4 regions of the Streptomyces sp. NPDC102467 genome follow, and region 3 is predicted to be linked to each of the others. Evidence: riboswitches for the same ligand, from Rfam matches in the RefSeq annotation. Region 3 holds a riboswitch; each other region holds the start of a gene.
What was found. Region 3 has a riboswitch for cobalamin ahead of ACIREE_RS30055 (ABC transporter substrate-binding protein). Riboswitches for the same ligand answer to the same signal wherever they lie in the genome.
Positions count from the first base shown of each region.

Region 1: another riboswitch for cobalamin. It lies ahead of ACIREE_RS04740 ((2Fe-2S) ferredoxin domain-containing protein); the one in region 3 lies ahead of ACIREE_RS30055 (ABC transporter substrate-binding protein).
Region 2: another riboswitch for cobalamin. It lies ahead of metE (5-methyltetrahydropteroyltriglutamate--homocysteine S-methyltransferase); the one in region 3 lies ahead of ACIREE_RS30055 (ABC transporter substrate-binding protein).
Region 4: another riboswitch for cobalamin. It lies ahead of ACIREE_RS02160 (ribonucleoside-diphosphate reductase subunit alpha); the one in region 3 lies ahead of ACIREE_RS30055 (ABC transporter substrate-binding protein).

Region 1 is NZ_JBIWKA010000002.1:338,804-346,254, forward strand. It holds gene ACIREE_RS04730 (beta-ketoacyl-[acyl-carrier-protein] synthase family protein) at 1-1,183, shown strand, start outside; gene ACIREE_RS04735 ((2Fe-2S)-binding protein) at 1,222-1,899, opposite strand; gene ACIREE_RS04740 ((2Fe-2S) ferredoxin domain-containing protein) at 1,925-2,305, opposite strand; cobalamin riboswitch at 2,374-2,500, opposite strand; gene dhaK (dihydroxyacetone kinase subunit DhaK) at 2,763-3,755, shown strand; gene dhaL (dihydroxyacetone kinase subunit DhaL) at 3,809-4,417, shown strand; gene ACIREE_RS04755 (PTS-dependent dihydroxyacetone kinase phosphotransferase subunit DhaM) at 4,414-4,827, shown strand; gene ACIREE_RS04760 (glycoside hydrolase family 75 protein) at 4,868-5,653, opposite strand; gene ACIREE_RS04765 (fibronectin type III domain-containing protein) at 5,866-6,861, shown strand; gene ACIREE_RS04770 (hypothetical protein) at 7,036-7,451, shown strand, end outside.
Region 2 is NZ_JBIWKA010000002.1:384,561-392,011, forward strand. It holds gene ACIREE_RS04960 (cupin domain-containing protein) at 73-495, opposite strand; gene ACIREE_RS04965 (carboxymuconolactone decarboxylase family protein) at 563-886, opposite strand; gene ACIREE_RS04970 (helix-turn-helix domain-containing protein) at 1,138-2,052, shown strand; gene ACIREE_RS04975 (hypothetical protein) at 2,093-3,646, opposite strand; gene ACIREE_RS04980 (hypothetical protein) at 3,821-4,033, shown strand; cobalamin riboswitch at 4,094-4,343, shown strand; gene metE (5-methyltetrahydropteroyltriglutamate--homocysteine S-methyltransferase) at 4,509-6,836, shown strand; gene ACIREE_RS04990 (LCP family protein) at 6,892-7,451, opposite strand, start outside.
Region 3 is NZ_JBIWKA010000015.1:194,569-202,019, forward strand. It holds gene ACIREE_RS30030 (PI-PLC domain-containing protein) at 1-538, shown strand, start outside; gene ACIREE_RS30035 (alkene reductase) at 602-1,669, opposite strand; gene ACIREE_RS30040 (MFS transporter) at 1,849-3,354, opposite strand; gene ACIREE_RS30045 (helix-turn-helix domain-containing protein) at 3,489-4,061, shown strand; gene ACIREE_RS30050 (hypothetical protein) at 4,076-4,480, shown strand; cobalamin riboswitch at 4,698-4,888, shown strand; gene ACIREE_RS30055 (ABC transporter substrate-binding protein) at 4,926-5,990, shown strand; gene ACIREE_RS30060 (FecCD family ABC transporter permease) at 6,020-7,003, shown strand; gene ACIREE_RS30065 (ABC transporter ATP-binding protein) at 7,000-7,451, shown strand, end outside.
Region 4 is NZ_JBIWKA010000001.1:483,848-491,298, forward strand. It holds gene ACIREE_RS02160 (ribonucleoside-diphosphate reductase subunit alpha) at 1-1,844, opposite strand, end outside; cobalamin riboswitch at 1,965-2,099, opposite strand; gene ACIREE_RS02165 (nucleoside hydrolase) at 2,156-3,154, opposite strand; gene mctP (monocarboxylate uptake permease MctP) at 3,275-4,897, opposite strand; gene ACIREE_RS02175 (DUF3311 domain-containing protein) at 4,894-5,193, opposite strand; gene ACIREE_RS02180 (GntR family transcriptional regulator) at 5,377-6,141, opposite strand; gene ACIREE_RS02185 (extracellular solute-binding protein) at 6,527-7,451, shown strand, end outside.

The DNA of each region.
Region 1 (7,451 bases), on a different contig from region 3:
GGTGACCGGCCTCGGCCTGGTCACCGCGGCAGGCCCGGACACCGAGAGCACCTGGGCCGCGGTCCGTGACGGCCGCGCGACGGCCCGCCCCGACCCCGAACTGCGGGACCTGCCCGTCTCGCTGAGCTGCCGCGTCGACGCCGTGGAGGAGCTGCGCCCACGGCTGCCCGGCGCCGCGCACCTCGATCCCGGCGCCCGCATGGGCCTGGCCGCCGTCGCCCAGGCCCTGGACGCGGCCAAGCTCGACCCCACCGCGTGGGACCCGACCCGCGTCGCCGTGGTCACCGGGTGCTCCGTGGGCGGGGAGAACACGCTGCGGGCTGCCGCGTCACGCCTTGCCACCGACGGCCCGAGGAGCGTCTCCCCCTACTTCCTGACCGGCTATATGTCCAACATGGTGTGTGCCGCCATCGCCCTGCACCTCGGTGTGACCGGGCCGGCCCTGAACGTCGCGACCGCGTGCGCCTCGGGGACCACCGCGATCGGTACGGCCCGCGATCTGCTCGCCTCGGGACAGTGCGACATCGCCGTGGTCTGCGGCGCCGACGCTGCCGTCACCCCCCTCATCGTGACGGGCTTCGCCCAGCTGCGCGCACTCTCCGACCAGCGCTCCCGCCCGTTCGACGCGGCCCGCGACGGCTTCGTCATCGCCGAGGGCGCGGGCGCCCTGGTCCTGGAGCGGCCCGAGTACGCGGCCGCCCGCTCGGCCCCCCGCCTCGCCCGGCTCATCGGCTACGGGGCGAGCACCGACGCCCACCACCTGGTGGCCCCGCACCCCGAGGGGCGCCACGCGGAGCGGGCCCTGCGCGCGGCGCTCGCCGAGGCGGGGGTCTCCCCGGGCGACGTCGACCACGTCAACGCGCACGGCACGTCCACCCCGCGTGGCGACGCGATGGAGGCGGCGGTCCTGGCCCGCGTCTTCCCGCACCGGCCGCCGGTCACCTCCGCCAAGGGCGCGCTGGGCCACACGCTCGGCGCGGCCGGCACGATCGAGGCCGCGCTGACGATCCTGGCGCTCCGCGCGGACCTGGTCCCGCCCACGGCCGGGCTGACCGACCCCGACCCGGCCCTCGACATCGACGCGGTCTCCGGCACCGCCCGGCCCGTCCCCTCGACCGTGGCCGTCAGCAACTCCTTCGGCTTCGGCGGCCACAACGCGGTGGTGGTCCTGGCCCGCGACTGAGCCCCGGGATCGGAGGCTCGTCGAGCTGCCCCCGGCTGTCAGTGACCTGAAAAACAGCAGTCACCACACATGCCACCGGTCGGCGCGCGGTAGAGGAGGCAGCAGCTGCGCCGCCGGAACGTCAGATCCGGGCCCGAGATGGTGCCCGTCCCCGCGAGGCGTCCCGTACCGAGCAGATCGCGGGTGAGGGGGACCAGTACCGGGCGCACCTCGGGGCGGGCCCTCAGCAGCACGGCCGCGGACCCGACGAGCGCGGACGCGACGTTCCCGTCCAGGAGGCGCGGCGCGACTTTCACGCTCAGCGTCCTCTCCAGCACCGCGAGGGGCGCCGCCAGTTGTTCGTACACCGCGTCGGCCAGGCGCGGCGGCGGGTCGACCGGGCGCCCTTCGAGAGGTTCCCGCAGCCGTACCGCCGAGCTGTCGTCGAGCCACTCCAGGCCGCTCAGGTCGGGCACGATCCCATGCAGCACCGCGCATGCCAGCAGCGGTGACCACAGACGGGCCGAGAGCCCCAGGTGTGCGATGGACGTGCCGACGCGCGCCTCGCCCGTCGCGAAACGGCGGTTCACCTCGCGGGCCCGCTCGGCGAAGCCGTCCGCGAACGCCGCGGCCGTCCCCTTCCCGGCCATGCCGACCACGGTGGGCAGGACGAAGAACCCGCCGAGACCGGCCACGTCCCGGAGCGCGTCACGCACCGCCGCAGGAGTCGGCCTCACTCGGTTCTCCCTCGCGGAAAACCCCTCACGAGGCCGTGACACGCCGGGGAGAAGTGATGACGTACAGGTCGAGGATCGCGGGCATCGGCGCCACTCCGGGGCCGCCCGCCCGCACCCAGGTGACGATGTCCTCGGTCGCGTCGGGGTCGTTGACGAGGCCGAGCCACACGGGCCGTGCTCCGCCGGCGCGTCCCGCGGCCGACGGCTGCACCACAACGACGTTCGCCTGCTCGCACACGTCCAGGCACTCGGTGACCCGTACGGGGACCGCGGACCGCAACCGCGCCGTCTGCGCCGCGTGGTCGCCCGGCACCTTCACCGTGCCGCAGCAGCAGTCCCGGCACACCACCACCCGGCTCGGGGTCCCTGCCACCGCGTCCTCCCCCGGCGCAGCACCCGTCGGCATTCCTGCCATGCCCCACTCCCTCTCACCGGGGAGATCCGCCCCGGTACGCGTTGAGGAGGCGACAGCGTGAGTCTCCTGGCTCTCGGTTCACCGCCGGCCCCGGCCGATCCGCCCGCGGTCGCGGACAGTGGCCTGTCGGGATCGACGCACCGATCACAGTGGCGGGACCGCGCCGGAATCACACCGGCTTCCTCTGTCCGCCATCGCCCAAATCGTCGGCCATCCTCTCACGCGCTTCCGATCGAGCACGGCCCGCCGGGACATCGCGGCCGCAGCCTGGCGTGCGCGTCTTCGCTGTCAGGCGGGGCCGGCCGTTCTCGACGCAGGCGGGCACGGGCCCGTGCCAACGCGCCCACCGGCTTACCTCACCGATCAGGCCCCGCCGGGTGCTCCGCACGCGGCCTGCGCAGATACTGACGTGGGACGCATCAGTTGCCCACGTCACATGGAGGTACCCGTGAAAATGTTGATCAATGTGGCCGAGACCGTCGTCGCCGACGCCCTGCGCGGGATGGCCGCCGCCCACCCCGAGTTGACCGTCGACGTCGACAACCGGGTGATCCTGCGCCGGGACGCGCCGGTTGCCGGGAAGGTGGCGCTGGTGTCGGGCGGCGGCTCCGGGCACGAGCCGCTGCACGGGGGTTTCGTGGGGCCGGGGATGCTGTCCGCGGCCTGTCCCGGTGAGGTGTTCACCTCGCCGGTGCCCGATCAGATGGTGCGGGCCGCCGCCGCGGTGGACAGCGGGGCGGGCGTGTTGTTCATCGTGAAGAACTACACCGGTGACGTGCTCAACTTCGACATGGCCGCCGAACTCGCCGAGGACGAGGGCATCCAGGTCGCCAAGGTACTGGTGAACGACGATGTCGCGGTGGTCGACAGCCTGTACACGGCCGGACGGCGCGGGACCGGCGCGACGCTCTTCGTGGAGAAGATCGCGGGGGCCGCGGCCGAGGAGGGGCAGCCGCTGGAGCGGGTCGAAGCGCTCGCCCGGCAGGTCAATGAGAGCGCGCGCAGTTTCGGGGTGGCGCTGAGCGCGTGCAGCACGCCCGCGAAGGGGTCGCCGACCTTCGATCTGCCCCCTGGTGAGCTGGAGTTGGGCATCGGCATCCACGGCGAGCCGGGCCGCGAGCGGCGTCCGATGATGACATCGAGGGAGATCGCCGATTTCGCCGTCGACGCCGTCCTGGAAGACCTGAACCCGACAAGTCCCGTACTCGCCCTGGTCAATGGGATGGGAGCGACCCCCCTGCTGGAGCTGTACGGGTTCAACGCCGAGGTGCAGCGGGTGCTCGGTGAGCGCGGGGTGCCCGTCGCCCGCACCCTCGTCGGCAACTACGTGACGTCCCTCGACATGGCCGGTGCGTCTGTCACGCTGTGCCAGGTGGACGAGGAGCTGCTGCGCCTGTGGGACGCGCCGGTCAGTACGGCCGGTCTCCGCTGGGGCATGTGACGGACGGCGCCCCCGTGCCCCTCGTCAACGTATCTACCACGCAAGGAGATCATGTGCTCGACGCCGACTTCTTCCGACGCTGGATGGCGGCGACCGCGGCTGCGGTGGACCGCGAGGCCGCCCGGCTCACCGAACTCGACTCGCCGATCGGCGACGCCGACCACGGCAGCAATCTGCAGCGCGGTTTCACCGCGGTGCGGGCCACCCTCGACAAGGACGCGCCCGAGACACCGGGGACCGTACTCACGCTCGCCGGACGGCAGTTGATCTCGACGGTGGGCGGCGCGTCGGGGCCGTTGTACGGGACGTTGCTGCGGCGCACCGGCAAAGCGCTGGGCGATGCCGCGCAGGTGAGCGAAGCGGAGCTGGCGCAGGCGCTGCGCGTCGGGGTGGACGCCGTGGCCACGCTCGGCGGGGCCGCGCCCGGTGACAAGACGATGCTGGACGCGCTGATCCCGGCGGTGGACGCGCTGGACGGCGGGGACTTCGCCGCGGCGCGGTCCGCGGCGGAGCACGGCGCGGAGGCGACGACCCCGCTCCAGGCCCGCAAGGGCCGGGCCAGTTATCTGGGTGAGCGCAGCATCGGGCACCAGGATCCCGGCGCCACGTCGTCGGCGCTGCTGATCGGCGCGCTGGCCGAGGCCGCGGAGGGCACCTCGTGACCGCCCCCGACAAGGCGGTCGGCGTCGTGCTCGTGTCGCACAGCCGGGACGTCGCCGAATCCGTGGCGCGACTCGCCGCCGGGCTCGCCGGAGGCGGAGCCACCGCTCCCGTGGCCGCGGCGGGCGGCACGGAGGACGGCGGCTTCGGTACGAGTGCGGAGCGGATCTCGGCGGCTGCCGCGGAGGTCGATCGCGGCTCGGGCGTCGCGGTCCTGGTCGACCTCGGCAGTGCGGTCCTGACCGTGAAGGCGCTGCTCGCCGAGGGCGACGAACTCCCCGACGGCACACGCCTGGTGGACGCCCCGTTCCTGGAGGGCGCGGTCGCCGCCGTGGTCTCCGCCTCGGCGGGGGCGGACCTGGACGCGGTCGTGGCAGCGGCGTCGGAGGCGTACACGTACCACAAGGAGTGAGAGCCGGCCCCTGAGAGCCTGTCTTTGAACGGCTCGGCGGTCAGTCGGCGCGGCGGAGGAGTTTGCGCGCCGCCGTCCGACCGGCCTCGGCGGCCGCCCGGTGGCTCTCGATGGGGCGGGCGGTCGCGCCGGGGAAGAGGATGTACGTCACCTCACCGGCGGCGCCGCCGCGCACCGGGTCCGGATCGATGCCGAGGCCGCGCGCGGCGGCGTACGACGCCTCGCCGATCAGGCCGCTCGGCCCGCTGTCACCCACGACGGCGTACAGGACCTTGTTCCGGTGGACGAGCGCCGCGACGGTGCCGCCGCGGATGCCGGAGCGGGCCGGGCTCCAGATGCGGCTCGCGCCGGGCACGACGACGTACGGCAGCCGTTCCGCGCTCAACTGCCGCCCGTCGGACTGCTGGTGGGCCGTCGCGTGCTGGTAGACCGGGTCGGTGCGGCGGTTGCAGTGCCGCCCCGCGCGGCCGTCGCAGTCGACGTCGAGGTCGGCCTTCCAGTGCACGGCACCGTGCTGGGCGCAGACCGGGATGGACGCGGGGGCGCCCTCGTCGGTGCGGTAGCGGCCGTGGGAGATCTGGCGGCAGCCGCGTACCGCGGCGAGCAGTTCAGCGGCTCGGACCTCTCTTTTCCGCTGGGAGTGCCTGGAGGGCCTGGAGAGTCGCGAGAGCCTGGAGGGCACGGAGGTCTCGGCGGACACGGAGGCCACCGTGGTCGTGGCCTGCGCCTGGATGTCACTCGGTCGGGCGTCCGCCGCGGGCAGCGCGGCGGGGGCGAGGAGGGCCGCGCCACAGGCGGTGGCGAGCGTCAGGATGCGGGAGTGCACAGCGAGATGCCTTTGCTCGAGGACGGGGGCGGCCGGGGCGGCGGCCGTCGGGACGGCGGACGGACATAAGCGCCCCATCTGTGCCCCTTGTGCGGCGATCTCTACCAGTGGAGGCGGGCAGGCCCGCCCGCCCTCTTGATGAGGACCCGTCATTCGTGCCATACAGGTCTGTACCAATTCGGGTCCATCTGGTTCGAGCGGAAGGCACGCCCGTGAGACGCGTCCCCCTACGCACTCTGCTCCCCCGCGCGGCCTGCGCCGTCGCGCTGCTGACGGCCCTGACCGGCTGCGGCCCCTTCTCGGACGGCGACGATTCGGACAGCGGACCGGCCCTGTCCGAACCGGTCGGTGTCACCGCGCAAGCGGGCAGCGCCACGTCCGTGCACATCATGTGGAACCGGCCGGTGAGCACCACGGACGTCACGGGCTACGAGGTGTACCGGGGTTCGGTGCGCGTCAAGGAACTGACCGCCCAGCAGCACATGGTGGACGTCACCGGCCTGCGGGCGACATCCCGTTACGTGTTCACGGTCCGAGCCCGCGGCAAGGACGGCTCCCTCGGGCCCGCGAGCCGCCGCGTCACCGTCACCACCCCGGCCGCCGTCGCCGCGGACCGCTCCGCGCCGGACCGGCCCAGCGGACTGCGCGGGCACGTGGACGGCGGCCGCGCGGTGTCCCTGACATGGCGGAAGGCATCCGATGACAAGGGCGTCGTCTCGTACGACATCTACCAGGGCACCACAAAGATCCACAGCGTCGCCGGTACGCAGACGCGGGCACTGCTGACCGGGCTGCGGCCGGGCACCGCCTACAAGTTCAGCGTGCGGGCGCGCGACGCCGCCGACAACGTCTCCGCCGCCGGAGAGACCGTGCGGCTGACCACCGCGCAGGGCAAGGACGAGGGGCCGGGGACCGCGCCCAGCGGCTTCCGGGCCACGGCGCGCGGTGCGGACGGCGCGTACTACATCGATCTCGCGTGGACACCGCCGGACACCGGGGGCGAGGTGCCGGCGTACCAGGTGTTCCTGGACGGGCGGCAGGCGACGACCGTGATGTGGGGGGACAGCGCACCCTCCGACGCGGCGAAGTACAGCTTCTACATCGGCGAGGACGCGGGCGCCAGGCACCGGGTGAAGATCCGGGCGCAGCTGCCGGACGGGACGTGGGGCGCCTTCTCGCCGGAACGCGCGGTGACCACGGGGAGTTAGGGGGAGGCGGGGCGGGCCAGGGGGCCGGACGATGGAACCCGTCACCTGCCCGGCCGCGGTCCGCATGCGCGCGCTGTCGTGCGCACGTTGAGTGAGCGTCAGGCAGCACGGGCTTTGCCTACTCGGGCGGGGCACGGGACGTACCGCCTCCCGTGCCGCCGGAGAGCAGACATCATGCGCACCGCTTCACTTCTCGCTCGCTGCGGTCTCACCGTCGCAGCCGCGGCCTCGCTTCCGCTGACCCTCGCCGCGCCCGCCGCGTTCGCCTGGGACAACCTCGACGTCACGGCCAGCGGCTCCACGGTGACGGCCACCACGACCGCCTGCCCGAAGGGCGGCAACGCCTCGCTCCTGACGGCAGGACAGGCGAACTTCGCCCAGGGCAGACAGACACCACTCAACTCCGGCAGCGCCAGCTGGCAGGGGATCGGCTCGGGCTCCTACCAGGTGTTGGTCGCCTGCGCCGACGGGTCCACGGTGGGCCCGGCGTCCGTGACCGTCACCGCGGGCTCGACCATCTCCGCGACGTCCAGCCCCCTCGGCGGTGTCCGGGGCGGGCTCGGTGGCGCGGCGGAGGACTTCGGCACGCT
Region 2 (7,451 bases), on a different contig from region 3:
TGGTCGCGTTCATACCAGGGACGGAGCCGGTCACGGGTTCTCGACATCGCCGTACGACTTTTTTCGGGCGGGTCAGTTTCCGGTGCCTCCGGTGCCGGAGAGGGCGGCCGCGTACTGCTCGTCGCTGACGGGCTCGAGCCAGGTGGTGCCGTCGCCGTTGCCGTCACCGACCACGATGGCGATGTGGGCCATGAGGGTGGTGTCCGTGGCGCCGTGCCAGTGCTCCTCGCCGGCCGGGCACTTGACGGTCTCACCGGCGCTGACGCGGACGACATCGCCGTCGCGGGTACCGACCAGGCCGACGCCGTCGGTGATGCAGAGGGTCTGGCCGTTGGCGTGGGAGTGCCAGTTGGTACGGGCCCCCGGGGTGAACCGGACCAGCCCCACCGCGAGACGGGCCGGCTCGGCGGGAGCTTCGAGCAGGTTCAGGTAGACATCGCCGGTGAAGCGTTCGGCCGGGGGCCTGACGGTGGGGGTCGACATGAGGTGTTCCATGTTTTCCTTCTTCTCTTCTGGGTCTCTTCTGGGTCTCTTCTTGGGTGAGCCGGTGGCGGGACAGGAGTCAGGCGGCGCCGCGCTCGTCGGCGATCTTCTTGAGCCGGGTGATCGCGGTCATGGCATTGGGCCAGCCCGCGTAGAAGGCGAGATGCGTGATCGCCTCGGACAGCTCCTCGACACTGAGCCCGTTGTCCAGGGCCACGCCCAGGTGGTAGCCGAGCTGCTCGCCGCGGTAGAGGGCGGCAAGCACGCTCACCGTGACGAGGCTGCGGTCGCGCGGGGAGAGTCCGGGCCGCTCCCACACGTCGCCGAACAGGACATTGTCGGTGACCTCGACGAGCTTCGGCGCGATGTCGGCCAGCTCCCGGGGTGCGGACTGCTTCGGCATGAGGACTCCTGGAACGTAACGCGGCAGAATGGATGAGAACAGAGCAGAACGGAAGATGTCGGCATGAGCCACTGTGCGGCCGGGCCGGTCCCGCGGCAGCCGCTGAGACGCTGGTCCCGACTGCCGCCCGGGGCGTCCCAGCTCCTGCCGGTATCGAGGAAACAGCAGGTCAGTACCGTGGAGGAGGGCCTGGCGTCACAGGTACCGACAGGACCCCCCACAGGTACGCCGTCCGATCTAGCCTGGAATGCGTGAGCACCCAGAGCGACATCCGCGAGTTCCTGGCCTCCCGCCGCGCCAAGATCACCCCTCGGCAGGCGGCCCTGCCGGCGTACGGCGGCAACCGGCGCGTGCCCGGCCTGCGGCGCGAGGAAGTCGCCCTGCTCGCCGGCGTCAGCATCGACTACTACGTCCGCCTGGAACGCGGTCACCTCGCGGGCGCATCGGACGAGGTCCTCGACGCTGTCGCGAACGCCCTCCAGCTCGATGACGCCGAACGCGCGCACCTCTACGATCTGGCCCGCGCCGCCGCCAAGCGGCCTGCCCGGCGCGGCAGGCGCCCCCGCGGGCCGCTACCGGACAGCGTGCTGCGCGTCCTGTACTCCATGACCGACTCCCCGGCGTTCATCCGCAACGGCCGTCTCGACGTCCTGGCGACCAACCGCCTCGGCCGCGCCCTGTACAGCCCGCTGTACGGCGACAAGTACGGCACCGAGTACGGCACCGAGTGCGACGACAGGTACACCGGCAAGGGGCGGCACACGGTGAACATCGCCCGCTTCCAGTTCCTCGATCCCGCCGGGCGCGACTACTTCCCGCACTGGGAGGAGTCCGTGAACACCACGGTGTCGCTGCTGCGCACCGAGGCGGGGCGCGCCCCGGGCGACAGCGAGCTGACCGGGCTCATCGGCGAACTCGTCACCCGGAGCGACGAGTTCCGCACCGCCTGGGCCAAGCACAACGTGCGGCTGCACCACACCGGCCGCAAAGCCTTCCGGCACCCGGCCGTCGGGGCGATCACGCTCGACTTCGATGCCATGGAGCTCCCCGCCCAGCCCGGCCTGACCCTCACCGCCTACAGCGCCCCGCCCCACACCCCCGACCACGACAAGCTCCAGCTCCTCGCCGCCTGGTCCGCCACCGAGGAGACACCGGCCCGGCGGTAGCGGGCCCAGCGGGAGGCCCGAACAGGCCCGCGCCCACGCCCTAACGGCGTCGCAGGTAGAGCCGGAGCATGCCGCTCCGGGTGGCGTGCTCCTCGCTCAGCTCGAAGTCGCGCCGCAGTGCCTCGATCTTGGCCCGGTCCGTGCCGCTCGTGGGCGCCCAGCCCGGGCGCCCGGCCCGGGGATCGATCACCACCCACACCCGGCCGATCTTCCGCAGCCGATGGGCCAGCGTCGCCGCCCCCGTCTCCGCGTCGTACAGTTCACCCGCCTCCGGGCCCGTGCGGGCGAGCGCGACGTCGTGCAGCCGCCGGAAGTCGGCGGGATAAGCGGCGGCCGCGCGCCGCGCGCCCGGGGACGGCACGAACAGCACGGTGTCTCCGGGCTTCAGCTCGCGCGCGGCCAGCACCGCGAGGCCCCGCAGGTCGTCGGATCTCGCCCACGGCCCGCGATCATGCTCATGGGTCGGCAGTTGCGCGACGAACGACGCGCCCACCAGAACCACGCCGCCCGCCGCGAGCAGCCTGCCCACCACCGGATTCCGAGAACGCGTCAGTTCGGGCACCAGTCGCACGATCCGTTCCGCGCCCGCGGCCGCGAGCAGCGGGACGCCTGCCAGGCAGAACAGCAGATAGCGGTCGTAGTAGAGCGGCTGGTACTGCGAAATGCCCAGCAACAGAGCGGGCGGCACGAGCGTCAACGGCAACGCCACCCCGCGCAACGACACCTCCCCCCGGCGAGGAAGCGACGCGCACACCCCGACCACCACCAGCCCCAGCACCACGGCGCACACCACCTCGGTGGGACCGGCGAAGGAGTACACCAGGCCACGCACCTGCTCGCGGCCCGGCTTGTCCAACCAGGCGACCTGAGCGCTCTGCCCGCGCGAGACGAAGAGGAGCGGCAGCAGAGAGACCGACACGCAGGCCACCGCCGCCAGCCAGGCCCTCCATACCGCCCATGGCACCCGGGCGCAGCACAGCGTGCACGCGTGAGCCGCCAGGACGAGCACCGCCATCTCGTGCAACCACGCCGTACCGGTGAGCAACAGCGCGTAGAGCACCCAGTGCCGCCGACCGCGCGCCCGCAGGGCACGCACCAGCGCGACGGTCGCCGCGAGGACACCGGCGGCCACCAACGCGTAGGAGCGGCCCTCCTGCGCGTAGCGGCCGACGAACGGGGTCACCGCGTACAGCAGTCCCGCCCACAGCCCGACCCGGGGCCGCGCCAGCCGTGCGCCGAGCAGGCCCACGAGACCGGCGGCCAGGGTCGCCCCCAGCACCGAGGGCAGCCGCAGCAGCACTTCGCCCGGGTACGGGGCGAGGACGAAGTGCATCAGCGCGTAGTAGAGGCCGTGCACCGCGTCGATGTGCGACACCAGGTGGGCGATCTCCGGCAGTGTGCGGTGTGCCATCTGCAGGGTGACGCCTTCGTCGCCCCACACCCCGTCGCGGTCGAGCCCCCACGTGCCCAGGCCCGCCATCACCACGGACGGCACGGTGACGGCGATCGCGGTGCCGGCCGCCCTGGACCGCGGGTTCTGCCGTCGTGACGGGGGTACGGGCGCGGGATCGTTGCGGACGAGGGCGACGGCCACCGGGCTCTCTCCTGGCTCGAGCCGTGCGCGGCCGACCGCCGGCGCCTGGCGCGCCCATCCTGAAAAGGGCGCGCACACGACAGGTGACGCCACGCGGGGCGGGTCACCTGATGCGCCCAGCCCGCCCCTGCTTCCCAAGATGCAGGAGCGGCGGGCACACCGGACCGTGGAGGCATGAGCAAACCGGTCATCGTCTACCAGCCATCGCCCGACGGAGGGCGCCGTGTCCGCGTGGACGGCGAGATCGTCGGACTCGCGCACGAGCCGCGCGATGTCGCCGAGTTCCTGCGTCGGGCCGGGCACGACATGGACGAGGCGGATGTGGAGGCGTCCCCGTTGATCGACTGGCGCGGCGGCGGCCCCGGCACCTGGCCCGCCCCCTGGTAGCGCCGGGTGGGGTCAGTTGGAGGCGTCGGGTCGGCGTTGAGCACGGGCGGGTGACCCCGTACGCTGGCCGACGCAGCTGGTTCGCCCCGTCCGCCAGGCGGGATGCGTCGCAAGAGGGAACCCGGTGGGAATCCGGGACTGCCCCGCAGCGGTGAGTGGGAACGACCGCCGTCATCAGCACTGGGCCCCGACAAGGGCCCGGGAAGCGACGGCCAGTAGATGTCTCGTACGACTGTCTTGTTACGACTGTCCTGTACGACACGAGGCGCGCCCGCGAGTCCGAAGACCTGCCAACTGCCCGTGTGCGTACGACGCGTGCGCGGACATCCTGGCGACCTCGAGGGCGGGTCGGCGAGCACATCGGGCGGACGACCGTGCCATCGCGCGGCGGTCCGGGTCGCCCGGGCCGTCACCCCTTCGCGTCTCTCGTCCCTTCGCCGGGATCTCAGGGATTCATCTCGCGAAGGAGATCTCCGTGACCAGCAGGAACACAGCCGTGACGGCGCGCGCCACCGTCCACGGCTACCCGCGCCAAGGGCGTGACCGCGAACTGAAGAAGGCCGTCGAGGGGTACTGGAAGGGCCGCGTCGATGCCGACGCGCTGCGCGCCACCGCCGCCGGACTGCGCCGCACGCACTGGCAGGACCTCGCGGACGCCGGAATTCACGAGGTGCCGACCGGCGACTTCTCGTACTACGACCACGTCCTGGACACCACCGTCATGGTCGGTGCCGTGCCCGCGCGCCATCGCGCCGCCGTCGACGCGGACGCCCTGGACGGCTACTTCGCCATGGCCCGCGGCACCCAGGACGTGGCGCCGCTGGAGATGACGAAGTGGTTCGACACCAACTACCACTATCTTGTGCCGGAGTTGGGCCCTGGCACGGTGTTCACGGCCGACTCCGCCAAGCAGGTCCAAGAGGTGCGCGAGGCCCTCGCGCTCGGGCTGACGCCGCGGTCCGTGCTCGTCGGTCCCCTCACCTACCTGCTGCTCGCCAAGCCCGCGCCCGGAGTCGCCGCGGACTTCGTTCCGTTGACCCTGTTGGACCGGCTGCTGCCCGTGTATGCGGAGGTGCTCGCCGACCTGCGCGCCGCGGGCGCCGAGTGGGTGCAGCTCGACGAGCCGGCTCTGGCCCAGGACCGCACCGCGGCCGAACTGAACGCCGCCGAGCGGTCGTTCCGCGATCTCGGCTCGCTCGCGGACCGTCCGCAGCTGCTGATCGGCTCGTACTTCGACCGGCTCGGCGACGCCCTGCCGGTGCTGGCCAAGGCCCCCGTCGAGGGTCTCGCCCTCGACTTCACCGGGGCGGCCTCCGCGAACCTCGACGCGCTCGCCTCGGTCGGCGGGCTGCCCGGCAAGCGGCTGGTCGCGGGCGTCGTCGACGGCCGCAACATCTGGGTGAACGACCTGGAGAAGTCCCTCACCACGCTGGGCACGCTGCTCGGGCTCGCCGGGCGGGTCGACGTGGCCGCCTCCTGTTCGCTGCTCCACGTCCCGCTGGACGCGGCGCGGGAGCGCGACCTCGATCCACAGATCCTGCGGTGGCTGTCCTTCGCCCGGCAGAAGACGGCCGAAGTGGTCACCCTCGCCAAGGGGCTGACCCGCGGCACGGGCGCCATCGCCGCCGAACTCGCGGCCAATCGGGCCGACTTGGCCTCCCGAGCCGCCTCCCCCATCACGTACGATCCCGTCGTGCGGGCGCGCGCCGCCGCCGTCACGGACGCCGACACGCGGCGCTCGACGCCGTACGCCGAACGGGCCGCGGCCCAGCGTGCCCATCTCGGCCTGCCCCTGCTCCCGACCACGACCATCGGCTCCTTCCCGCAGACCGGTGAACTGCGCACGGCGCGGGCGGACTTGAGGGCCGGGCGGATCGGCGCGGCCGCGTACGAGGAGCGCATCGCGGCGGAGATCGGCGAGGTCATCACCTTCCAGGAGAAGGCCGGGCTCGACGTTCTCGTGCACGGTGAGCCGGAACGCAACGACATGGTCCAGTACTTCGCCGAACAGCTCACCGGGTACCTGGCCACACGGCACGGCTGGGTGCAGTCGTACGGCACCCGCTGCGTGCGGCCGCCGATCCTGGCCGGCGACATCTCCCGGCCGGAACCGATGACGGTGCGCTGGACGACGTACGCCCAGTCGCTGACCTCGCGTCCGGTCAAGGGCATGCTCACCGGGCCCGTCACCATGCTCGCCTGGTCGTTCGTCCGCGACGACCAGCCGCTCGGTGACACCGCGCGCCAGGTGGCGCTCGCCCTGCGCGACGAGGTCGGGGACCTGGAGGCGAACGGCACTTCGGTGATCCAGGTCGACGAGCCGGCCCTGCGCGAGACGCTGCCGCTGCGGGCCGCCGACCGGCCCGCCTATCTGCGGTGGGCCACCGAGGCGTTCCGGCTCGCCACCGGCGGGGTGCGTCCCGATACCCAGATCCATACGCACATGTGTTACGCCGAGTTCGGTGACATCGTCGGCGCCATCGACGACCTCGACGCCGATGTCATCAGCCTGGAGGCGGCCCGCTCCCACATGCAGGTCGCGCACGAGCTGGCCGCGCACGGCTACCCGCGCGAGGCGGGGCCCGGCGTGTACGACATCCACTCCCCGCGCGTGCCGGGCGCGGACGAGGTGACCGGCCTCCTGCGCAAGGGACTTGAGGCCGTACCGGCGTCCCGGCTGTGGGTCAATCCGGACTGCGGTCTGAAGACCCGCGGCTGGCCCGAGGTCCGGGCCTCCCTGCAGACCCTGGTCACGGCGGCCCGCACCGTACGCGCCGAACTGCCGGCGGCGAGGGCCGAATGATCGCCTGACACGGCGCGGTGGAGCGGCGCGCGGCGCTCTCCACCGTGGCGGGTGCTCAGCCGTAGGACAGGTTGGAGCAGAGGTCCTCGTCGGCCGAGCGCGCGTCGTCGGCCACGCCCGACGGTACGGATGTGGGGGCCGGTGACGCGGTCGCGGCGCCGGTGTAGTCGGCTCCCAGCACGACGGAGATGCCGTCCGCGTCGGCGGCCCGCACCGCGGCGCCGGGGAAGAGACGGGCGACTTCCTCGGCGTCGGCCCGCTCCCCCGGGCCGTACTCGACCGTGGTGGTGGCCCGGTCCTGGGTGGCGGCGTTGGCGGTGCCGGTGACGGTGAAGTCGTGGCCGGTCAGCGTCCTGGCCGCGCTGGAGGCGAGGCCCTTGGTCAGGGTGCCGTTGTAGACGGCGACGGAGACACCGGCGCCGGACACCTCCCGGACGGTGGGCGACGCGGACGTCTCCACAGTGTTCTTGCCGTTCTTGCCGTTCTTGGCTCCGGCGTTCTTCCCGTCCAGGGTGCGGTCGTCCTTGAGCGCGGCCCACAACGCGTCGGCGTCCGGCTGTACGACGGCGACGCGGTTGCCGTCGTACTTCCAGGGGACGGTGACGAACTTGGTGT
Region 3 (7,451 bases):
GCTGCGGGAGATCGGCGACTGGATGCGCGCGCACCCGACCGAAGTGCTCACCTTCATCGTGCAGGACGCGATCACCGGCGAGGACACCCGACAGGCGTTCCACGAGGCCGGGTTGGCCGATCTGGTCCGTACGCCCGACGCCGATCCCGCGAAGCCCTGGCCGACGCTCGGTGACATGATCGACAGCGGTCGGCGCCTGGTCGTCTTCGCCGAACAGGCCGACGGCCCGGCGCCCTGGTACCGCAATTTCTACCGGTACGGCATGGAGACACCGTTCGCGTTCCGCGCGCCGGACGAGATGAGCTGCGTGCCCCACCGCGGCGGCGACGACAAGCGGCTGTTCCTGCTGAATCACTTCATCACCGACAACGGCGGCAGCCGGCTCGACGCGGGCACGGTCAACACCCGCCGCTTCGTGCTCGACCGGGCCCACGCATGCGAGCGGGCCCGCGGCAGACCGGTCACGTTCGTCGCCGTCGACTTCACCACGATCGGCGACGCCGTCGGCGCCGTGGCCGCACTCAACGCCGAGCGCTGAACACCGCGCCGGCGGCCGGATTCCAGGGGGCGAGGGGGACTTCGTCGGTCCCCCGGGCCCTCGTCACATGGACGGGTAGTCGGTGTAACCGCGGTGGTCGCCTCCGTAGAACGTGTTCACGTCGGGCTGGTTCAGGGGTGCCTCGGTCCGCCAGCGCTGCACGAGGTCGGGGTTCGCGATGAAGGCGCGGCCGACAGTGACGAGGTCTGCCTGGTCGTTGTCGAGGAGGGCCTGGGCGATGGCAGCGTCAGTGACCGGGTCCCAGCCGTTGCTGACGATGCGAGGGCCGGCGAAGCGGTGGGCGAGGTCCTCGATGAGAGGCGTGGTGGGGTCTCCGATGGTGTGCAGGTAGGCCAGGCCCATGACGGAGAGGGCGTTTACGAGGGTGCGGTAGGTGGCGGCGGTGTCGGCCGCGTCGTCCTCGATGGCGCCGTGGAGGTTGATGGCGGGTGAGATGCGGATGCCGACGCGTTCGCTGCCGATGGCGTCGGAGACGGCCTGGGCGACCTCGACGACGAAGCGGGCGCGTGCCTCGGGAGTGCCGCCGTAGGAGTCGGTGCGCTGGTTGGTGTTGGGGGCGAGGAACTGGTGGAGCAGGTAGCCGTTGGCGGCGTGGAGCTCGATGCCGTCGAGTCCGGCGTCGACGGCGGACCGTGCGGCGTGGGCGTATTCCTCGATGACGAGGGGGATTTCGTCCGTGTCCAGCGCGCGGGGAGTGGGGTGCGGCTGGGGGCCGGTGCCGGTGAACATGGTGCCGGGCGCGGCGATGGCGCTCGGGGCGACGGTTTCGGCGTGGTGCTTGTTGTCGGGGTGTGAGATGCGTCCGGCGTGCATGATCTGCGCGACGATGTGCCCGCCGTACTGGTGGACGGCGTCGGCGACGGTGCGCCAGGCGGCGGTCTGGGCGGGGGTGTGCAGGCCGGGTGAGTTCATGTATCCCTGGCCCACGGTGCTGGGCTGCACGCCTTCGGTGATGATCAGCCCGGCGGTGGCTCGCTGACCGTAGTAGGTGGCCATGAGGTCGGTCGGTACGCCGTCGGGGGTGGCGCGGTTGCGGGTCATGGGTGCCATGACGATGCGGTTGCTCAGTGTCCACTTGCCGACGGTCACCGGCTCGAAGAGGTCTGCCATGGGGGCTCCTTGAATGAATGCGGCTGCGTACCTCGTGACGAGGGTCAGCCGGGGTGCGGTGCGGTGAGTTTTCAGATGGGATGCCAGCTGGGTGGCAGTGAACCGATCGGGTCCGGGGGCGAGGGCGGCGTCGCCGACCGCGTGAGCCCCCGGCCATACGACCGGCTGGGGTCGTCCTCTCAGTGGGTGGGGACGGGGGCGGCGGGCTGTGTGTCCGCGGGGGTCCTGGGCGTTTTCACCAGGGCGGTCAGGGCGAGGACGGCTGCGGCCAGGAGGGCGCCGGCGACGATGAACGCGATGCGGTAGCCGTGCACGAAGCCCTGCAGCCGCAGGACACGGGATGCTTCGCCGCCGGCCGGGGTGCGGGGGTCGAGGTAGCCGGTGACAGCGGCGAGATAGAGGGTGTTGAGGAGGGCAGGGCCGAGGGCCGCGCCGATCTGCTGGCTGGTGGTGAGGGCGGCGCTGGCCACTCCGGCGTCGCGCGGATCGACGCCGGACAGCGCGACGTTGGGGCCCGCGAGGAAGAACAGGCCCACGCCCACACTCACGAGGAGCTGGGTCGGCAGGACCTCTCCGGTGTAGCCGGAGGCGCTGTCCAGGCGGGTGAGCCACAGCAGTCCCGCGGTGGCCAGGGCGGTGCCGGCGACCATCGGGAGCTTGGGGCCGAAGCGGGTGACGAGAGGCGCACCGAGTGTGGTGGTCGCGATGATCCCGGCACTGAACGGCAGGAAGGCGATGCCGGCCTGCAGCGGGGTGTAGTGGAGGTTGACCTGGAGGAAGTACGTCATGAAGAGGTTCATGCCGAACATGCCGGCGCCGATGAGGAGGTTGGCCAGGAACACTCCGGCACGGTTGCGCTCCATGACTACCCGCAGCGGCAGCAGGGGGTGGGTGGTGCGGCGTTCCACGAGCACGAACGCGGTCAGCAGCAGGACGGCGGCCGCCAGGAGGATCACGGTGGCGGGAGCTGTCCAGCCTCCGCCGTCGGCGGCCTGGGTGAAGCCGTAGACGAGGGCGACCAGCCCGCCGGTCACCAGCAAAGCGCCGGGAAGGTCATAGTGCCGGTCGCCCACGGCGCGGCTCTCCCTGACGAAGCGGCGGGCGGCGACAGCGACGGTCAGGGCGATGGGGACGTTGATGTACATGCACCAGCGCCAGCCCGCGTACTCGGTGAGGACGCCGCCCAGGAGAAGCCCGACGGCTCCTCCGCCGCCCTGGAACGCGCCGAAGATCCCGAATGCCTTGGCGCGTTCTTTGGGGTCGGTGAAGGCGACGGTGATGAGGGAGAGCGCCGCGGGTGCCAGGAGGGCGGCGAAGGCGCCTTGCAGGGCGCGTGCGGTGAACAGGGTGCCCGGGTCGGGTGCCAGGCCGCCGAGCATGGAGGCCGCTGCGAAGCCCAGCAGCCCGATGGTGAGGATGCGCTTGCGTCCGGCGAAGTCGGCGACGCGCCCGCCGAGGAGCAGCAGTCCTCCGAAGGCGAGTGCGTAGGCGGTGATCATCCACTGGCGGTTCGCGTCGCCCATCGTGAGGTCGCTCTGCGCCTGCGGCAGCGCGATGTTCACGATGGATACATCGAGCACGACCATGAGGGTGGCGACCGACGCGACGATCAGCGCCATCCACCGGCGCGGATCCGGCGCATCCGCATCCGGGACCTTCCCGGCGGTGCGAGCGGGAGTAGACATCGGCAGCTCTCCTGAGCGATGAGGGGCGGGATTGCCTCGGTGAGCTACAAGGTGCGTGGCTCACGTCGCCAGGAGAGTGCGCCCAGGCCCCAAAAGGTTGCAATCCGTCATGCCGTTTCAGCAAGATGCGGTGCATGGACGCATTCGAGAACGTGCTGGCCGGTGTCGGACCCCGACTGCGGGATCTGCGCCACCGGCACGCCATCACGCTGGCCGCGCTGGCCGAACTCACCGGGATCTCGGAGAGCACGCTCTCCCGCCTGGAGGGCGGAGGCCGCAAGCCCAACCTGGAACTCCTGCTGCCCCTGGCCCAGGCCTACAACGTCCCGCTCGACGAGCTCGTCGGCGCACCGGCGACGGGCGATCCGCGCCTTCACCTGCGCCCCGTCACGCGCGACGGCATGACGTACGTGCCGCTGACCCGCAGGCCGGGCGGCATGCACGCGCACAAGCTCGTCATCAGCCCCAGCGTCGGCGAGCCCGAGCTCCGGACGCACGAGGGCTATGAATGGATCTACGTCCTCAACGGCAGGTTCCGCCTTCACCTCGGCGACCGCGTCCTGGTCATGGCGCCGGGGGAAGTCGCGGAATTCGACACCCACGTGCCGCACTGTCTGGGCTCCGACAACGACCAGCCGGTGGAGTTGCTGGTCATCTTCGGCAAGCAGGGCGAACGCGCCCATCTGCGCGCCCGCCCCACTTCCTGACGCCCCCGGGCGCCATGCCCCCGTCGCCGGCCGGATTCGGGGGGCAGCACCGCGTCCAGGCCGTGCCGACGATCGCCCAGGACCCGCTCGCACACGAGCGCCTCACCGGCCGCGCCGAAGACCTGGGCGGACCGGCGGCGGGCCACTGCCTCGTCGGCGTTCACCAGGTCGGCGTCGATCGCAGCGGCCGTCGCCACACCGAACGGAGGCACCGCGGGCAGACCGCCCATCAGATCGGTGACGTCGCCCGCCACATACACCCCGGGAGCCTCGGTCGCACCGCCCGGCTCGCAAGGGACATAGGTGCCCACACCCATGGGGTGCTCCACCGGGTCGGCTCCCAGGCCGGACAGGATCTCGCCGCGCGCCACGAACCGTGGCGCCACCACCAGCGCGTCCACGGGGGCACGCCGGCCTGAGGCCAACCGGACACCGCATGGGGCGTCGCGCCCTTGTCAGCGATGCCCCTCTTCTTGCCGAACCGGCAAGAGACGGCCGACCGCCGGTCTTCACCGACGACATGCCGCACACCCTGCTCCGCCGTCGCGCGAACGGCGAGACGGTCGAGGAGATCCAGCCCGAGACCTGCTCATCGAGAAGGGCCCGGGTGTGCAGGTCAGGCCCGTGATACCGTCCGAAAGCCAGTCAAACCTCTGTACGTTCTTCTACGTGCACGGGTCAGGGAATCCGGTGGAAATCCGGAGCTGACGCGCAGCGGTGAGGGTGACGGGCGGAGCCACTGCCACTGGGCCGGTCCATCGGTGCGGGAAGGCGCTCCGCCTGGACGATCCCGAGTCCGAAGACCTGCTGGCAGCCTCCGCGGCCGACACGCGGCCGGGGGTGAACCGTAGGCCGGCTCCGCGTATGGGCCCTGGACGCAGAGGAAGTTCCGTGCCTTTCGCACGTCAAGTCCGCCGTTGCGCACCGCTGTTGGCGAGCGCACTGTTGCTCACGGCCTGCGGCGGCGCGGAATCCGCCGACGCGGAGGACCGCACGGGCGGCTCCGATTCCGCTGTCACCCTCGACAACTGCGGCGCGAAGGTGCGGGTCGCACACGCCCCGCGCCGTGCTGTCGCCCTGGACCAGGGATCGGCGGAGATCATGCTCTCGCTCGGCCTCGCCGACCGGATGGTGGGGACCGCGACGTGGACGGATCCCGTCCTGAAGGGGCTGGAGAAGGCGAACGCGAAGGTGCCGCGGCTCGCCGACCGCTACCCGTCGTTCGAGAAGGTCCTGGACACCGAACCGGACTTCGCCGCCGCCTCGTTCACGTACACCCTCGGCAAGGGCGGGGTGGCGCCGCGCGAGCAGTTCGAGAAGCTCGGCGTGCCCACCTACCTCTCCCCCACCGACTGCGCGGGCAAGGACAACAGCGGCGACGGGGACGGTGTGCGCACCAGCGCGCTGACCATGGACACGGTCTACGGCGAGATACGCGATCTGGCCCGGATCTTCGATGTGCGGGAGCGCGGCCAGAAGCTCATCGCCGATCTGAAGTCCCGTGTCAGTACGGCCACTTCGAAGGTCGATGCCCAGAACGTGAGCGTCCTGTACTGGTTCGCGAACTCCGACTCGCCCTACATGGCGGGCTGTTGCGGCGCGCCCGGCATCGTCACCAAGGAACTCGGCCTGCGCAACGTCTTCGACGACACGCACGAGGAGTGGCCGCAGATCAACTGGGAGACCGTCGCGGACCGCGATCCCGACGTCCTCGTCATCGGCGATCTGACCCGCCGCTCGCAGTCCGCGGAGTCCGCCGCGCAGAAGATCAAGTTCCTGGAGTCCGACCCGGTCACCAAGAAGATGACCGCCGTCCGCGAAAAGCGGTACGTGCTGCTGAACGGCCAGGATCTGAACCCGACGATCCGCACCGTGGACGGCGTGGAGAAGGTGGCCACCGCGCTGCGCTCGTTCGGCCTGGCCAAGTGAGCGCTGTCCGCCCCGCCGTCCACTGGGCCATGGCCGTCGCCGCGCTGTGTGTGTCGGTCGCCGTGGCCATCACCATCGGTCCCGCTCACATCGGCGTCGGCGACGTGTGGACGGCGGTCGGCGCCCGGCTCGGCTGGGGCTCGTCGGACCTGTCTCCGATCCGGGACGGCATCGTCTGGAACCTGCGACTGCCCCGCACCCTGCTCGCCGCGGTCTGCGGGGCGGGGCTCGCGGTGTGCGGCACGGTGCTGCAGGCGCTGCTGCGCAATCCCCTCGCGGATCCGTTCGTGCTCGGCGTCTCCTCGGGGGCGTCGACCGGGGCCGTCCTCGTGGTGGTCCTCGGCCTCGGCGGCGGCGCCCTCTCGGTGTCGGGCGGGGCGTTCCTCGGCGCCCTCTGCTCGTTCGCGCTCGTGCTGCTGCTCAGCCACACGCTGGGCGGCACCACGGACCGCGTGGTGCTCTGCGGGGTCGCCGCGATGCAGCTGTTCTCGTCGCTGACGTCGTTCGTGGTGCTGACCGCGGCCGACGCGGAGACGACGCGCGGCGTCCTGTTCTGGCTGCTCGGCTCGCTCGGCGGGGTCGGCTGGAGCGAGGTGTGGCTGTGTCTCGCGGTGCTCGTGGTGGCGCTCGCGGTGTGCCTCGGGTACGGCCGGACCCTGGACGCGTTCGCCTTCGGCCAGGAGGCGGCGGCCGCGCTCGGCGTGCATGTGGCCCGCACCCGGCTCGTCCTGCTCTGTGTGACGGCCCTGCTGACGGCGGCGCTGGTGAGTGCGGCAGGGGCGATCGGCTTCGTCGGACTCGTACTGCCGCACGCGGCACGCGCCCTGGTGGGTCCGGGCCACACCCGACTGCTCCCGGTCACGGCGTTGGCCGGCGCGGTGTTCCTGGTGTGGGTCGACACCCTCGCCCGTACGGTCCTCGAACCGCAGGAGGTTCCGGTGGGGGTGGTGACGTCGCTGATCGGCGTGCCCGCGTTCGTGCTCGTCCTCTACCGCGGCCGGGCCGTCCGGTGAGCGCGGGCCTGCACGCGGACCGGGTGTCCTGGTCGCCCGGCGGCGCCCTCGGCGCCCTCGTGCTCGACGGGGTGAGCCTGACGCCACGGGCGGGCACCGTCACCGGGGTGCTCGGCCCGAACGGCTCGGGCAAGTCGACGCTGCTGCGCCTGCTGGCCGGAGTGCTCGCCCCGGCGGCCGGAGTCGTCACGCTGGACGGCGACCCGCTCTCCGCGGTGCCCCGCAAGGTGGCCGCCCGGCGTATCGCCCTGGTGCATCAACAGGCCGACACCCAGGTCGAGTTGACGGTCGCCGACATCGTACGGCTGGGCCGGATCCCGCACCGCGGGGCCTGGACGCCCGCCTCCGCCGCGGACGAGGCCGCGGTCCGTGACGCCCTGGAGCGCAGCGGCCTCACGAGCCGGGCGCACCGCCGGTGGCACACCCTGTCGGGCGGTGAGCGCCAGCG
Region 4 (7,451 bases), on a different contig from region 3:
GTCGGCGCGATGGCAAGCAGCAGCGAGTTGCGCATGCCGACGGCGGCGATACGTTCCCGCAGCGCGGCCCACCGCTCCGGCCAGGTCACCTGGGCGTCGGCGTAGTGGTCGGGGTGCAGGACACCGCGCGCGGTGCGGGTCTTCTCCCAGGCGGGCAGCGGGCCGTTGCGCTCGGCGAGGTCGGCCGATGCCTCGTACGCGGCGAGCATGATGCGCTCCTGGATCCGCGTCGAGAGCGCCTTGGCGCGCGGCGAGTCGAAGGGCAGGCGCAGCTTGAAGAAGACGTCCTGCAGACCCATCGCGCCGAGGCCGACCGGGCGCCAGCGGGCGTTGGAGCGGCCCGCCTGCTCGGTCGGGTAGAAGTTGATGTCGACGACGCGGTCGAGGAACGTGACGGCGGTGCGGACGGTCTCGTCGAGCCGCTCCCAGTCGATGGCCTGCGCGTCGGCGTCCACGAAGGAGCCCAGGTTCACGGAACCCAGGTTGCAGACGGCCGTCTCGCCGTCGTCCGTGACCTCCAGGATCTCGGTGCACAGGTTCGAGGAGTGGACCGTGTGGCCGGGCTCCGCGGTCTGGTTGGCGGTGCGGTTCGCGGCATCCTTGAACGTCATCCAGCCGTTGCCGGTCTGCGCGAGCGTGCGCATCATGCGGCCGTACAGGTCCCGGGCGGGGATGGTCTTGAGGGCTCTGCCCTCGGCCTCCGCCTTCTTGTACGCGGCCTCGAACTCGGCGCCCCACAGGTCGACCAGCTCCGGCACGTCGGCCGGGGAGAACAGCGACCAGTCGGCACCGTCGGCGACCCGGCGCATGAACTCGTCGGGGATCCAGTGCGCGAGGTTCAGGTTGTGGGTGCGGCGCGCGTCCTCACCGGTGTTGTCGCGCAGCTCAAGGAACTCCTCGATGTCGGAGTGCCACGTCTCCAGATAGACGGCGGCCGCGCCCTTGCGGCGGCCGCCCTGGTTCACGGCGGCGACCGACGCGTCGAGGGTCTTCAGGAACGGCACGATGCCGTTGGAGTGCCCGTTCGTGCCGCGGATCAGCGAACCCCGGCTGCGGATGCGGGAGTACGAGAGCCCGATGCCGCCGGCGTGCTTGGAGAGCCGGGCCACCTGGTGGTAGCGGTCGTAGATCGAGTCGAGCTCGTCCAGCGGGGAGTCGAGCAGATAGCAGCTCGACATCTGCGGGTGCCGGGTGCCCGAGTTGAAGAGGGTGGGGGAGGAGGGCAGGTAGTCGAGGCGGCTCATCAGGCCGTACAGCGCGGCGACTTCGTCGAGGGCGCGGGCGCTGTCGTCCTCGGCGAGACCCGACGCGACGCGCAGCATGAAGTGCTGCGGGGTCTCGATGACGCGGCGGGTGATCGGGTGGCGCAGCAGGTAGCGGCTGTGCAGGGTGCGCAGGCCGAAGTAGCCGAAGCGGTCGTCGGCCTCGGTGTCGATGAGCGCGTCGAGCCGCGCGGCGTGGACGCGGACGAACTCGGCGGTGCGGTCGGCGATCAGGCCCTCGCGGTGGCCGACGGCGACGGAGCCGGTGAAGGAGGTCACGCCCTGCGAGGCGGCCTCGGCGGCGATGGAGAGCGTGAGGAGACGGGCGGCGAGCCGGGAGTAGACGGGGTCCTCGGAGATCAGCCCGGCCGCGGCCTCGGTGGCGAGTTCGCGCAGCTCGGCCTCGTCGGCGCGGGTGCTGCGGCCGCGCAGCGCGGCGGCGGCGACCCGGCCGGGGTCGGCGCCCGGGAGGTCGGCAGTCAGCTCGGTCAGGGTGCGCAGCAGCGCGGTGCCCGGAGCGTCTTGCGGTGCGGCTGAGACCGGTGCGGCTGAGACCGGTTCGGCGGGCGGCGCGATGGTCACGTGGAGGCTCTCCCTCGCTCGGCACGGGGCCTGCGGGGAAGGAGTGGCTCCGGCGCGCACGGGGCGCCGTCGTCACCGGCCCATTCCGCGAGGCCCGGACGTCGTCTACACCCGGGCCGGACGGCTCGGGTGTGCTGCGGCAGGTCCTCGGACTCACGCGGGCGCCGTTATGCGCGCTTACGTTCACCGTTGCGGGACAGTTCCGGATTTGCACCGGATTCCCCTGCGGCTGCAGCGAAAGCGAGCATACATGTTGTGCCGGGCCGACGTGGCAGGCCCATATCTTGTGTCGGCCCGGCTTCAACAGTTACTCAGACGGTCGCGGGCCGCTTCAGCAACGTAGCCACGAAATCCTCGGTGAAGTTGCGCGGGCCGACGCCCACGGCGACCCGGCCGCGATGCTTGGTGCGGGCGTTCACCAGCGGCGACTCCGTGTAGTACTCGCGCGGGTAGTCGGAGTCGTACGGAATGAACACCGTCTTGCCCCGGGTCAGTTCGCTCGCGCACTCCACCGCGACGGTGCCCTCGGCGGCGGTGATGAACGACTCGTCCGCGCACACGCCGACGGCGAGCGGGTCGTGCAGCGGGGAGCCCCCGGTCTCCTCGTAGGCGCCGAGGTAGAAGCGCATCAGGCGGGCCGTCAGCTCCATGCCGGGTCCCGCCGCCTCCAGCGTGGCGAGCTCCGCGGGCCCGAACCGCCAGCCGTGCGTCGCGTCGAGCCCGACCATCGTGTACGGGATGCCGGAGGAGACGACCAGGTCCGCCGCGTCGGGGTCCGCCCACGCGTTGAACTCGGCGACGGGCGTGATGTTCCCGGGGATCTCGGCGGCCCCGCCCATGAAGACGAGCCGCTTCACGCGCCGCGCGAAGTCCGGGTCCTCGCTCAGGGCGAGCGCCACATTGGTGAGCGGGCCCGTCGCGCACACCGTCAGCTCGCCCTCGTACTCGCGCGAGAGCCTGAGCAGCGCCTGCGCCGAGGACTCGGTGTGCTCGGGCACGGTCGAGTCGGGCAGCTGCTCGGCGCCGAGTCCCGTGGAGCCGTGGAACTCGCCGGCGGCCGAGTACGGCAGGCGGGTCAGCGGGCGGCCCGCACCCCGGTGCACGGTGATGTCGCCGTCGATGCCGAAGGCGCGGGCGAGCGCGCGCCCGTTGCGGAAGGTCTGCGCGGCGGGCACGTTGCCGCCGACGGTCGTGTAGGCCTTGAGGTCCCACAGCCCGGTGCCGAGCAGGTATTGCAGTGCGACGGCGTCGTCGATGCCGGGGTCGCTGTCGAGCACGATGGGGGCGGTCGCCTGCGGCGAGTCGGGCACGGTTCCTCCGGGGCAGATGGTGCGGATGGTGCTGGTTCGCGACGTGGTGCCGGGTCACGATAGAGGGACGGGCCCCTCCCCGAGGGGAGAGGCCCGTCCATCGAGAAGAAGTGACGGGTGCTAGTGGCCGCCCGCTCCGACGGTGGGCAGCTCCACCTGTACGCCCTTGTCGCCGGCGTCTGCGGTGTAGTCCGAGGGCGACGTCTCGTCGACGCCCTCCGGGGCCTTCACGGCCTTCAGGACGAAGGTCAGGACGACGGTCACGATCACGTTCATCACGAACGCCGTCAGGCCGATGTAGCCGATCTGGCCGATGCCGGGGATCTCGTCCGAGGACCCGCCGAAGTGCTTCTGCGTCGGCGAGGCCACCCCGTACGCGGCGAGCGTGCCGTAGACCATGCCGACCGCCCATCCGGCGAGCAGCGCCCACCGGTGGAACCAGCGCGTGAACAGGCCGCCCACCAGCGCCGGCATGGTCTGCAGGATCCAGATCCCGCCGAGCAGCTGGAAGTTGATGGCGACGGTCTTGTCCATGGTCAGGACGAAGGCGAGCGCGCCGACCTTCACGAGCAGCGACACGAGCTTGGAGACCTTGGTCTCCTGCGCCGGGGTCGCGTCGGGCTTGATGAAGTCCTTGTAGATGTTGCGCGTGAACAGGTTCGCCGCGGCGATGGACATGATGGCCGCCGGGACCAGCGCGCCGATGCCGATGGCGGCGAAGGCGACACCCGTGAACCAGTCGGGGAACATGGTCTCGAAGAGCTGCGGGATCGCCAACTGCCCGTTCTGCACCTTGATCCCGGCCGCGATCGCCATGAACCCGAGCAGCGCGAGCAGGCCCAGCATGAGCGAGTACAGCGGCAGGATCGTGGTGTTGCGGCGGATCACGTTACGGCTCTTGGACGACAGGGTCGCCGTGATCGAGTGCGGGTACATGAACAGCGCGAGGGCCGAGCCGAGCGCGAGTGTCGCGTAGGTCCACGTGCCCGATTCACCAGGAGCGAGGGCGCCGACGGGTTTCCCTGTCGCCGGGTTGAGCTGCTCGAACTTCTTGCCGGCCGCGGCGAAGATGTCGTCGAAGCCGCCCAGCTTGATCGGGATGTAGATGATGGCGACCAGGATCACGATGTAGATCAGGCCGTCCTTGACGAACGCGATCAGCGCGGGGGCCCGCAGGCCCGAGGAGTACGTGTACGCCGCGAGCACGCCGAAGGCGATCAGCAGCGGCAGGTCCTTGACGAACCAGTTCGTGCCCTCGCCGCCGCCGACACCCATCACGTCGAGCACGGCCTGGATGCCGACCAGTTGGAGCGCGATGTACGGCATCGTGGCGAGGATGCCGGTGATCGCGACGGCCAGCGAGAGGCCCTTCGAGCCGAAGCGGCCGCGCACGAAGTCCGACGTCGTCACGTACCCGTGCTTGTGCGAGACCGACCACAGGCGCGGCAGGAACGTGAAGATCAGCGGGTACACCAGGATCGTGTACGGCACCGCGAAGAAGCCGGACGCGCCCGCCGCGTAGATCGCCGCGGGGACGGCCACGAAGGTGTATGCCGTGTAGAGGTCGCCGCCGAGCAGGAACCAGGTGACCCAGGTGCCGAACGAGCGGCCGCCGAGGCCCCATTCGTCCAGCGAGTCGTTCTCCGACCTGCGCCAGCGCGCGGCGAGGAAGCCCATGACCGTGACGGCCAGGAAGAAGATGATGAAGACAGTGAGCGCGACACCGTTGACGCCGCCGTTCATCGCCCGCTCCCGGAGGCCGATGCGGATGCCGATGCCTTGCGACCTCGCTGGTCACGCTGCCACAGCTTGTACGCGATCATCGTGAGCGCCGTCGAGATGAGCACCCAGAGCATCTGGTACCAGTAGAAGAACGGGATACCGATGAAGGTCGGGTCGACCTTGGCGTAGGAGCTGACCCAGAGCATCGCCACGAACGGTGCGACGAGGCACAGTCCGATGACGACGCGGACCGGTGTCACCACCGGTCTCCCCACTTCTTGCGCACCTTGTGGCGCACTTTTCGGCGCATCGGACATTTCGCGGCTCCGTCCCCTCGCTGGCCCAGGTCCCACTTATCTCACGTTTAACGTGCGGGAAATCTAGGCGAGAGTCTTGATCTATGGAAGCCCCGTCCGGATAACGGACGACGTGCGGCGAACGACCGGTCAGTCCGGCCGGTCCGGTCAGTCCGGCCAGTCCAGTCAGTCCAGTCAGTCCGGTCAGTCCAGTGGCCGCTTGAGTCGCGCCACGAACTTGTACCGGTCGCCCCGGTACACCGAGCGCACCCACTCCACCGGCAGGCCCGAGCCGTCGATCGAGTGGCGGGAGAGCATCAGCATCGGCAGGCCCACGTCGGTGCCGAGCAGGCCGGCCTCGCGCGGCGTGGCCAGCGACGTCTCGATGGTCTCCTCGGCCTCGGCGAGCCGTACGTCGTAGACCTCGGCGAGCGCCGTGTAGAGGGACGTGTACTTGACGAGCGAGCGGCGCAGGGCCGGGAAGCGCTTGGCCGAAAGGTGGGTGGTCTCGATGGCCATCGGCTCGCCGCTGGCCAGCCGCAGCCGCTCGATGCGCAACACGCGTCCACCGGCGGAGATGTCGAGCAGCCCGGCCAGAGTGTCGTCGGCGGTGACGTACCCGATGTCGAGCAGCTGCGAGGTCGGCTCGAGCCCCTGCGCCCTCATGTCCTCGGTGTACGAGGTGAGTTGGAGCGCCTGCGACACCTTGGGCTTGGCGACGAACGTGCCCTTGCCCTGGATGCGCTCCAGGCGGCCCTCGACGACCAGCTCCTGCAGCGCCTGACGCACGGTGGTGCGGGAGGTGTCGAACTCGGCGGCGAGCGTGCGCTCCGGCGGCACCGGCGTGCCCGGCGGCAGGGTCTCCGTCATGTCGAGCAGATGCTTCTTCAGGCGGTAGTACTTGGGCACGCGTGCGGTACGGACGGGCGCCCCGCTCTCGTTCTCCGCACTGCTGACGTCGGTGCTCATGCTCCGCCTTCCCGACTCCGGTGCCGAAGCGGCCGACGTACCCATCGGCCACGGCTCACATCGTGGCACGGCTCGCTCCGGGGGACTCCCCGTACGCTCCGTGATCCCTTCTTATACCGTCCGGTGACGGTCTGGTCTAGTCCACGCACCGGACGATGGGAGCGGTCCCGCGGGCGGCCCAACACCCTTGCGCCGTCGGGCGGGTGTCGTTCCGATAACGGACGCGGGGACCTTTCTCGGCCACCCTTGACACGTCTATTGGTCTGGGCCAAGCTCCGGGTACTGGTCTAAACCATTAATGACCAGGTCCCAGCCCCACAGGTCGTACTCGTTTCAAGTCACCGCGGTGGGCGGGGGGGTTGCTGGCATCCCTGAGGAGGGTGACGTGAAGCGCAAGCTGATTGCGGCAATGGGTATCGCGGGCATGATGGTCTCGGTCGCCGCGTGCGGCGACAGTGACAGCAAGTCGGGTGACGCGGGGGCGGATGCCAAGGAGCTGACCGTCTGGCTGACGGTCGACGCTCAGAACAACTGGCCCGAGCTGGTCAAGGCCGCGGACGCGGCGATCGTGAAGAAGCACCCGGGCATCAAGATCAACCACGAGTACTACGGCTGGCCGGACAAGCCCGCCAAGCTCGACGCCGTCCTCGCCACCGACAAGGTGCCGGACGTGGTCGAGATGGGCAACACCGAGATGCTCAGCTACATGGTCAAGGGTGCGCTGGCCCCCGTCGACACGGCGAAGTTCGAGAACTCGGACCAGTGGCTCGACGGCCTCAAGGCCTCGGTGACGTACGACGGCAAGACCTACGGTGTGCCGTACTACGCCGGTGGCCGCATCGCGACCTGGCGCAAGGACATCGCGTCCGCGTCCGGGGTCAAGACGACGCCGAAGACGTACAAGGAGCTCACCGGCGACCTGGACAAGATCCAGAAGAAGCAGGGTGACAAGTTCAACTCCTGGTTCCAGCCGACGCGTGACTGGTACGCGGCCATGTCCTTCGTCTACGACGCCGGCGGCTCCATCGCCAAGGAGGAGGGCGGGAAGTGGAAGTCCAACCTCTCCTCGCCGGAGTCCCAGAAGGGCCTCACCGAGTTCAAGAACGTCATCGACAAGTACATGCACGGTGACAAGACCAAGGACGAGTCCGACCGTTACATCGTCTACGGCCAGGGCAAGTCGAACATGATCTTCGGCGCGGCCTGGGAGGGCGCGACCTCCGCCGACCCGAAGAACGACAAGACCGGCAAGCTCAAGGACAACCTCGAGAACTTCGTGATGCCGGGTCCGTCCGGCAAGGCGATGCCGG